One region of the Lysinibacillus sp. FSL H8-0500 genome, then DNA from elsewhere that is predicted to be linked to it. Evidence: riboswitches for the same ligand, from Rfam matches in the RefSeq annotation. Region 1 holds a riboswitch; each other region holds the start of a gene.

What was found. Region 1 has a riboswitch for cobalamin ahead of MHB44_RS11175 (hypothetical protein). Riboswitches for the same ligand answer to the same signal wherever they lie in the genome.
Region 2: linked by a shared signal. The riboswitch ahead of MHB44_RS20280 (iron chelate uptake ABC transporter family permease subunit) and the one ahead of MHB44_RS11175 (hypothetical protein) in region 1 are both predicted to bind cobalamin.
Region 3: linked by a shared signal. The riboswitch ahead of MHB44_RS13250 (energy-coupling factor ABC transporter permease) and the one ahead of MHB44_RS11175 (hypothetical protein) in region 1 are both predicted to bind cobalamin.

What each region holds. Positions count from the first base shown of each region.
Region 1 is NZ_CP150292.1:2,340,617-2,343,876, forward strand. It holds gene MHB44_RS11155 (hypothetical protein) at 1-170, opposite strand, end outside; gene MHB44_RS11160 (DUF2089 domain-containing protein) at 184-549, opposite strand; gene MHB44_RS11165 (hypothetical protein) at 738-890, opposite strand; gene MHB44_RS11170 (hypothetical protein) at 927-1,052, opposite strand; gene MHB44_RS11175 (hypothetical protein) at 1,039-1,368, opposite strand; cobalamin riboswitch at 1,504-1,697, opposite strand; gene metE (5-methyltetrahydropteroyltriglutamate--homocysteine S-methyltransferase) at 1,843-3,260, opposite strand, start outside.
Region 2 is NZ_CP150292.1:4,238,465-4,241,724, reverse strand. It holds gene MHB44_RS20290 (YdhK family protein) at 1-488, opposite strand, end outside; gene MHB44_RS20285 (biotin transporter BioY) at 617-1,213, opposite strand; cobalamin riboswitch at 1,379-1,569, shown strand; gene MHB44_RS20280 (iron chelate uptake ABC transporter family permease subunit) at 1,781-2,827, shown strand; gene MHB44_RS20275 (ABC transporter ATP-binding protein) at 2,833-3,260, shown strand, end outside.
Region 3 is NZ_CP150292.1:2,760,764-2,764,023, forward strand. It holds gene cobJ (precorrin-3B C(17)-methyltransferase) at 1-158, opposite strand, end outside; gene MHB44_RS13245 ((2Fe-2S) ferredoxin domain-containing protein) at 163-534, opposite strand; cobalamin riboswitch at 676-856, opposite strand; cobalamin riboswitch at 1,061-1,246, shown strand; gene MHB44_RS13250 (energy-coupling factor ABC transporter permease) at 1,473-2,219, shown strand; gene MHB44_RS13255 (energy-coupling factor ABC transporter substrate-binding protein) at 2,221-2,493, shown strand; gene cbiQ (cobalt ECF transporter T component CbiQ) at 2,499-3,260, shown strand, end outside.

The sequences.
Region 1 (3,260 bases):
GTGGATACAACACGAACCTTTAACGTTTTATCTAAATACTTTGTTTTTTCCACAAATTTGTTTCCTGATTCTTCTTTCTCTTGTAATACTTGAATAAGTTCTGATCCTTTATCAGCATCAATTTTCCCCTCTTGAATCATGGTTAACACTTTTGTAATTTCCTCTTTCATGGTCTGTTCCTCCCTATTCGTCTTTTAAGAGCTTTATAGCTTCATCCGTTGTGATTTCGCCATTTTCTAGCATGCTTACAATTTTTTTCTCGTCTACTTCATTTTTCTTCTTTTGGGCATAGCCAAGGGATGAAATAATGTCGTTGAGCTTGCCCCGAACTGTTGGATACGAAACCCCCAGTTCCTTTTCAACCTCTTTTATGTTTCCTCGACAGGTTAAAAATACTTCCACAAATTGAAGCTGATCGTTTGATAATGATGCGAGCTTAGATAATTCAAATTCATTTTCAATCGTCGTGTGACAATGAGAACACTGTAACTTCGTAATTTTCAAAGTTTTACTGCAGACAGGGCAATTTGTGATTACTTGATAAGCCATAGTGAACTCCTTCCTTTAAGTTAAGTTGATTATATAACAAAGAATTTAAAGAAGTAAATAATAAAATTAATTTTTTAAATAAAAATATAAATAAAGTTAATTTTATAATTGATATTATTAATTTATTTCTGCATTACTTTAATAATAAAGAAAACCCCATTTTGAATTTTTCAAAATGGAGTTTCTGTTTAATTTGGTCTATCCTTCTTTTTTCTTTCTCGCGGGTGTGATGGCAAAATAGCATTGTATAATTCTTGTGAGGCGGGGTGTTGATAGGCTCCATCTTTCCCAATCTCCTCCACTAGCTGACCATACTGCATCACCAGGATGCGATCTGACATAAAACGTGTCGCTTGTAAATCATGTGAAATGAATAGTTAAGCAAGCTGTAGCTCTTTTTGCAGTGATTGTAATAGCTCTATAATCGTCCTTTGTAAAACCATATCAAAGCTACTAATAGCTTCATCTAAAACAATTAATTCAAGAGCTCTAGCGATGTTCATTCGTTGTTGCTGTCCCCCAACTGAGCTGTGAAGGGTAGCATTGAGCCATTGCCCACTCTAACTCTACGCACTCTAATCCATCATCGTTATATTCCACTAAGGATTCATAAACCATTGCTTGGGCAGTCATTTGATTCGGTAAATATGTATGAGGATTCAATGGACCGACATCTAATGGCCAGCCAATCGTTATCATTTTTTCATCTGTTTGGTTTGCTGAGGTCTTTTCCTTTTCTTCATCCTTGCTTGTACAGGCAGCAAGTAAACTGAACGTCAACACAAGTAGTAAAGGAAGTAAATACTTTGTCAATCTCATTTTCTGTCTCCTATCTTTATTCGTAGTACTGTTAAAGAAGAGAGGACATAAAAAAACCTTATTCTAAAAAAGAATAAGGACAGAAAAACTCACGATAAGCAAGTCTCCATCCATCTCCCTATCTTTCGTAGATCATCAATGAATCTTCTTACAAGCAGGCATTCTGGCTCATGAATCATCATTTTGCTTCACCTTGCCAAGTACTCACTCAGTGGCATTTGAAACAAAACTCCTCATTTACAGCTGCGGGACAGCATGGGGTTTTCACCCATTTTCCTTTTAATTGAATGAAAGACGATTTCACTCAAACTTATAATGATTGCTATGAAATTAGTAATTAACGTAACATGCTCACTTGTTCACGTCAATTTTATTTTCTGAATATAATAAATAACATAAAAAGACTAGGGATTTACCCTAGTCTTCGTTATAGGAGAGTAGATGTAGTAGTTTTAAAAAATCATTTCGTTATCTTCATGTAGATTGCTGTACGGCTTGACGCAATGTTTTAGCAGCAGCAACCATGTTCGCTAAAGCTGCAACGGTTTCTGTTTCTTTTCTCGTTTTTAAGCCGCAATCTGGATTTACCCAAAATTGATGACGATCTAGTACCTGTAAACTATCTTTCATAATCGCGAGCATTTCTTCCTCGCTTGGTACACGAGGGCTATGAATATCATAGACACCTAAGCCAATTCCTTTTTTATAGGGCTGCACTTGTAGTGAGGTAATGAGTTCCCCATGGCTTCGCGATGTTTCAATGGAAATCACATCTGCATCTAATGCACTAATCGGTTCGATGAAATCATTAAACTCGCAGTAGCACATATGTGTATGGATTTGTGTTTCATCTTTGACACTGGATGTCGCAAGCTTGAAGGAATTGACAGCCCAATCCAAGTAAGCGCCCCATTCTTCCTTTCGAAGCGGTAAACCTTCTCTTAACGCTGGCTCGTCCACTTGAATAATCGATATACCTGCGTTTTCTAGTGCTTCCACCTCTTTGCGAAGTGCTAATGCAATTTGATAAGCAACATCTTTACGGGACAAATCATCGCGCACAAAGGACCAATTTAATATCGTTACTGGCCCTGTCAGCATGCCTTTTACAAATCGCTTTGTTAGGCTTTGAGTATAGGCTGATTCCTTTACAGTAATTGGTGAAGCCCACGCAACATCTCCATAGATGATCGGAGGCTTTACACAGCGTGATCCATATGACACGACCCATGCTTTCTCTGTAAAGGCAAAGCCAGTCAGCTTTTCACCGAAATATTCGACCATGTCTGTGCGCTCAAATTCACCATGAACAAGTACATCGATATCTAGTTCCTCTTGTATTGTTACCCAGCGTTTTGTTTCCTGCTCTATAAATGCTTCATAGTCATCATTCGATAATTGTTTCTTTCGCCAAGCATTACGATTTCTTTTCACCTCATCAGATTGTGGAAAGCTACCGATTGTCGTTGTTGGGAACAGCGGTAATGCTAAGGCTTGTTGTTGAATCGCTTGGCGCTGCGTAAAATCACTGTGTCGTTCAAAATCTTGCGTTGTCACAGTTTGAACAGCTTGCTGTATCAACTTGTTTTGGCGGATTGGATGATTTTTTAGACCTTCAATCGCCTTCATACTTTCTGAAAAATTATGTTGTAAGGTACCATCTTTATCTCGTCTACATTTAGTTAGCCCTGTAATTTCAACGATTTTTTCATCCGCGAAGGCTAGCGCCTGCTTTAAAACAGGCTCAAGTTTATTTTCAAGAGAGGTTGTGATAGGTACATGCTGTAGGTTACTGGATGGTTGAATCCATAGTTCTGCCGCATGACTTAGCTGTTCAATGGCTTGAATCGTTGCGTTGACCTCTGCAAGGTTTGAACGCCAAATATCACGGC
Region 2 (3,260 bases), 1.9 Mb from region 1:
TGCACAGCCTCATCAATTCGGACAGTCGCATTTTCCATACCTTCCATATGAGCAGCAGCCGTTTTTACTTCTGTACCAGAAGCTAATGGTGCTTCCTCTGGTTCAATTAATTCTTCATGAATGACCCACTTATGTTTTTCCACTCGCTGACCACCTGATGTTGCCGTATAGGATATGATATAAGCAGTTGTATCATATGCTCCAACAATTGTCGCTTCAGCACCTTTCATACCCTCCATATGCCCATCTGTAAGAATAGCTGTACTACCTACTGGAAACTTTGGATTTTCAGCATTTTTCAACGTAACTGGCACTTCTCCTGAATTTGAATGGTTCATCGTAGAATGGTCTATATCTGTTTGTTGTGCTGTTTCATTATTATCATTTGAAATTGATGTAGGCTTTGTTTTATCCTCTGTACAAGCTGATAAACTTAGCAAAGCTATTACTGATAGTAGCCCAATAGACCATCTTCTTTTAACTGTCATATCATGTCCTCCTTACCTATTTGCCCTTACTGTAGCAAATAAATATGCAGAAATGATGAACAGGAACTTTCAATCGAAGGTCATTATAAAAAGCCCTTCTTTAGTCTGTCACTAAAGAAGGGATGAAGTTATTTTATTGGAATGATTTTTAATGTTTTTTGTAATCGGTGAGCGAAGATACCTGCAAAGATAGATAAAATAATATCCTTTGGTAGTGGAGGAACCATCCACAGCCACGCTAATTTATAAGTAAAGCCTTCTGGTGCACTTGCCCAAACTTTATACGCAAAATACATCCAATTTGTTCCAAATAAATAATTGATAACAAATGCTACTAATGCAGCCACTATGTACCTTACCTTTGTGCCGCTACGTTCTACAATAAGACCAGCAATAAATGCCACTAAAATATATGACACAATAAATCCAAAAGTAGGGCTTAAAATTTTACTGAAGCCTCCACTAAAGAGAGCAAAGACAGGTGCTCCTGCTAAACCGATACACATATAAACGGTACAAGCAAGCGCCCCTTTTCGACTGCCAAGAATAAGTCCTGCTAAAATAGCAAAAAAAGTTTGTAGTGTGATTGGGACACCACCCACTACTAAAAATGGTACGAAGGAAGTAATATTAGCACCTATCATCATTAGTGTAGAGAATAAGCCAATATAAGCGATATCTACGGTTCTTAATTTATGATGCGTGTGTTCTGTAACTGTTGCCATGCTTTCACCTCTAGTTTTTATAAAGTTATTAATGATAGTGTAAATAACTAGTGTATTTGTGTCAACCTAAAATTATATTTAGTTAACAAAAGTGTTGGCTGTGAAATAGTAGCTCCTTATAGACTAACCAGCTATAAAACTGTATGATAGAATCGTGATCATTTTATAATATTCGCTACTATTGGTGTGACATCTTTTTTATGTCACTTAAAAGGGAAGTCGGTGAAAGACCGACGCTGTCCCGCAACTGTAACGAGGAGTCCTATGCTATTTCATGCCACTATTGAAGAATGGGAAGGCTGTCATAAGGATGTAGAATCGAAGCCAGGAGACCTGCCAATTAGTAAGACCTGTAATGCCCACGAGGATGCAAGCAATTACGGACAATAGCTGGTTATTTTCTGACTTTGTTTAATCGAGGGTATTTCTATGCATATTTTTGTATAGAATACCTTTTTTATTTTGATACAACTTTATCGGTGTTGAGATAAATAGTTAGCGACTATTACAGGTTTAACTACGTGTGATTAATTGCTTCATCCATCAAATTTGTAGGAGTTTAAACGGATGAATAAAAAATTTATATTTTTTTCATTAATACTTTTTCTAGTATTGATTATTTCAATGACATTTGCTGTAATGGTCGGGTCTGTATCTGTAACACCATTATATGTTTGGAAGGTTATTCTTTCAAAGCTCCCTTTTATCCAAAGCTTTATAGAGCCTGATTGGAGTCGCTCACAGGAAATTATTATTTGGCAAATACGAGTACCGCGTGTCATACTAGCGGCTATTGTTGGAGCAGGCTTAGCCATTGCGGGAGCTGCTATTCAAGCGCTTGTGCGAAATTCTATTGCTGATCCTTATATTTTGGGCATTTCTTCAGGCGCAGCGGTGGGGGCAACCTCTGTTATTATTTTAGGTGCTTTTTCATTTTTAGGTATATACGCTCTTTCTGTATCTGCATTTTTAGGGTCGTTGCTTGCCATCGTGCTTGTATTTTTCTTATCACGTGTTGGTGGACGAGTCTCTATTTTCCGTCTGTTGCTGGCAGGAATGGCTGTGTCCTTTATTTTAACAGCCGTTTCGAATTTTATTTTAATGATGGCTAAGCAGGAGGGAGCTTTAAAGGCCGTAATGTTTTGGATGCTCGGTAGTCTAGCAGGAGCTAAATGGACGAATATTATTGTTCCTGCTATTGTACTTTTCGTTGTACTTATACTGCTTTGGCTCCATTACCGAAACTTAAATCTACTATTATTAGGTGAAGAGGCAGCCGTAACATTAGGGGTGAACCTTCAGCAATTTCGTATACAGCTAGTCTTACTTGTCTCGCTGTTAACAGGTGTGCTTGTGGCTGTTAGCGGCTCTATTGGATTTGTAGGATTAATTATTCCGCATATTGTACGATTAATTGTTGGGTCTAATTATAAATACGTTATCCCGATTAGTGCCTTATTAGGAGGAATCTTCTTAGTTTGGGCAGATGCAGTGGCTCGAATTATTATTGCTCCTCAGGAAATGCCAATTGGTATTATTACAGCTTTTTGTGGCGGACCATTCTTTATTTGGCTACTCCGTCGAAATAACTATTCTTTCGGTGAAGGAGATTAATAGACATGACATTGGAAGCAAAGCAAGTATCATTCTCCATTAACGATCAGCGCATATTGCATGAAGTCAGTATTCATATAAAGGAAAAGCAATTTGTTGGGTTAATTGGCCCTAACGGTAGTGGTAAATCAACCTTACTGAAAAATATGTATCGTTTATTAAAGCCTGAAAAGGGTATGATTTTATTAAATGAGCAGGATGTTTTAAGGCAATCTAGTAAAGCGATTGCTAAAAACCTAGCTGTTGTAAGTCAAGAAACACCTGTGTTATTTGACTTTACTGTGCATGATTTAGTCAGTATGGGGAGAACGCCACATAAAAAGCTATTAGAGCTTGATCAGGAGCAAGATTTCCAAATTGTTAAAGATGCTCTTAGACAAACGGGTATATCTCATTTAGAGAAACGAAGCTTTAGCTCTCTTTCAGGAGGCGA
Region 3 (3,260 bases), 420 kb from region 1:
ATTGATTTGGCATTGACTAAATCTTGAATAAGCTCTACATAGGTTTTGTAGCCAATAATCATATCACTTTGTTGCAATGCCTCTACAGCACGTGTCGTAATATGCTTAAAATCTCCAGGTCCAAAGCCCACTACGAAAATTTTCCCTTTTTGTGCCATTTTGCTACCTCTCTTTCACCTTTTCGATCCCTTTAATAGCCGTTGTTTGTGCTGTACGCTGTAATGTACCTTCACGCAATGTAAAGACATGCTCCTTGTGTAAAGATTCATGATGTAAGTCTTGTACAAGTGCTCTCGCATGCTCTGTTGATGGCACACGATACCAATTGCCCTGCGGATAGGCAATGACAACGCAAGCATCCTTACACCGTCCATTACAGCGTGTTCTTGTCGTATGTATTTCTTGATCAAGTGCCTGCCGCTGTATTTCATCTCGAATGGCTTGTGTAATATCCTCCGCATCCTTTTTCATACAGCTACTGCCGTTGCAAATAAAGAGATGTGTTTGCATCCCCTCTAAATTCCATGTTGTCATCTAATCGCTCCCTTCATTTGCTTTTTTGGAAAAGAAAAAACCTTTACTCTTCGCTTGAGAGTAAAGGTTTTATAGAAGCTTAATAAAAACGAATAAAATGCTGGTACCCGCTCTTGCTCCAACTTCTCCCTCCGAAAAGTTTGCATGCACAATCAATTAAGCAGGTTTCCTGACTTAAGCTTCATCTTACTTTCACGCCTTCCCAGTTTGCACAAGTGGCTTTGTGATTTCATCAGCTATTACAGTAGCGGGGGCTGTATTGGATTTTCACCAATTTCCCTATTATCTCGAAAATTTGAGCACTTATTGATGTTTTTATATGAAATTATTATCGTTATCCATGAATAGAAAACTGTCTCTATCATAGCTTATTATTTTAAAATTTCAATATTTCTTTAACAATTTGTGATAAATTTATCAGTTTTGGTTATCAGAATTTTCGACATTGACGCCCAATTCAAAAAAATTTTATAAAAAGTATAGCATATTTATGGAAATGCATGTTACAATTTGTCGTGAAATCTCACAATTCTATATTTTTTTCGGTGTAAAATGCTTGTTATTTTACTTAAAAGGGAAGTCGGTGTAAGTCCGACGCGGTCCCGCCACTGTAATAGGGAGTTTTATAGAAAATGCCACTGTCCAACGGATGGGAAGGCCTATAAAATAGTGAACTAGAGCCAGGAGACCTGCCGAAAAATACGTGACCGTTTCAGCCTACGAGGATAGGTGTGCAACTTAGCAGATACGCATGTTTTTGCTCTCTTAGTATGCACTTTTCCTGTAGCGGAGAAGTGCTTTTTGTATGGACGTGGCCAAATAGCCTGTTTAGCGAGCAACAGGATGCTTATGGACTCATGCGAAAGTCTAAATACGCAAAGAAGAATTTCTCCGCACGTAATATTTTTACAATTTATTCAGAATGAGGAGGAAAAATATTGAAGCTTTCTTGGTGGAAATTTAGTTATTTTTTAGTGGCATATTTAATGGTGCCAAAACAAGCTTTTGCCATGCATATCATGGAAGGTTTTTTACCAATTGAATGGGCGATTTTTTGGTGGGTTATCTCTATTCCCTTTATTGTACTAGGATTGCGCTCCATTCGAAAAACAGTCGAAGCAAACCCTGAAACAAAAATGATATTAGGTCTTTCAGGAGCCTTTGCATTTGTCCTATCTGCCTTAAAAATCCCGTCTGTTACAGGGAGCTGCTCGCATCCTACAGGTGTTGGGCTTGGTACAGTGTTATTTGGTCCATTGGCAATGAGTGTAATTGGAACGGTTGTTTTATTATTCCAATCCTTACTTTTAGCACATGGGGGCCTTACAACGTTAGGAGCAAATGCCTTTTCAATGGCGATCGTAGGTCCTTTTATCGTGTATTTTGTCTTTAAAGGGGCACAAAAAATAGGTTTGTCGTTTTCATTAGCTGTGTTCTTCGCTGCCATGCTTGGCGACTTAGGCACATATGTTGTGACTTCTGTACAGCTAGCACTTGCCTTCCCTTCTGAGGTGGGTGGCTTCGCCGCATCCTTCACAAAATTCGCAGGTATTTTTGCTTTAACACAAATTCCATTAGCCATTAGTGAGGGGATTTTAACAGTAATTGTGATGAACTTCTTGAAAAAATATAATATTAGCGAATTAAAGGCATTACGTGTTTTCTCAGCAAAGGAGGCACACTAAGATGAAACGTACTTTATTACTATTAGCCATTGTTGTCCTGTTAGCCATTATCCCCCTGTTTATTCAAAAGGGTGCAGAGTTCGGTGGTGCTGATGGTGAGGCCGAAGCAGCCATTGGCGAAATTAATAAGGATTATGAACCATGGTTTGAAAGTTTATGGGAGCCGCCTAGTGGTGAAATTGAAAGCTTACTATTTGTACTACAGGCTGCGATTGGCGCAGGCTTTATTGGCTACTTTATCGGCTATATGCGCGGCAAGCATAAAGAAGGCTAAATACGATGCTATTAATCGATAAGTATGCTTACCTTAATAAACTAGCGCACGTTCATCCACTAGAAAAAATGATCTTTTCCTTAGGACTATTGTTATTATCCCTAATTTTAAGAGATGAACAGCTTTCACTCATTACATTTTTTGTAATGAGTGCTTTTATCATTTTCGGCGCAAAAATCCCATTAAGCTATTATGTAAAACTATTGCTATTACCAGCCTTTTTTTTATTCACTAGTCTTGTATCCATTTTAATCTCAATTGCACCATCTACACATGTGCTACCTCCTCACATTTGGTCTTTCACCTTTAGCAATTGGACGATTTTTATTGGGCAGGCCAGTATGACAGCAGCACAGCAATTATTTTTTATTGTGCTTGGTAGTATCAGTTGCTTATATTTTTTAATCCTAACAACCTCAGTTCAAGGAATTTGCTATGTTTTACGACAATGGCGATTTCCAGTGTTATTAGTTGAATTAGTAGAGCTAACCTATCGTTTTATTTTTCTTTTTTTAGCTAGTATGCAAAAAATTTACCTCGCCCAGCAAGCACGTCTCGGCTATTATTCACCTATCCAATGGCTACGTTCACTATCCATGCTGATAGCAGCATTATTTGTGGAGATGTTTCAGCGGAGTCGAGCGCTTAACAATGCGATGCAGTCACGTGGTGGCGAGGCTGTCTATTGGCAGAAAGCAAGCTCTTATAACAAGAAAAATTGGCTAGGCATGGCACTTATTTTTCTACTCTTTATCGTATATGGAGGT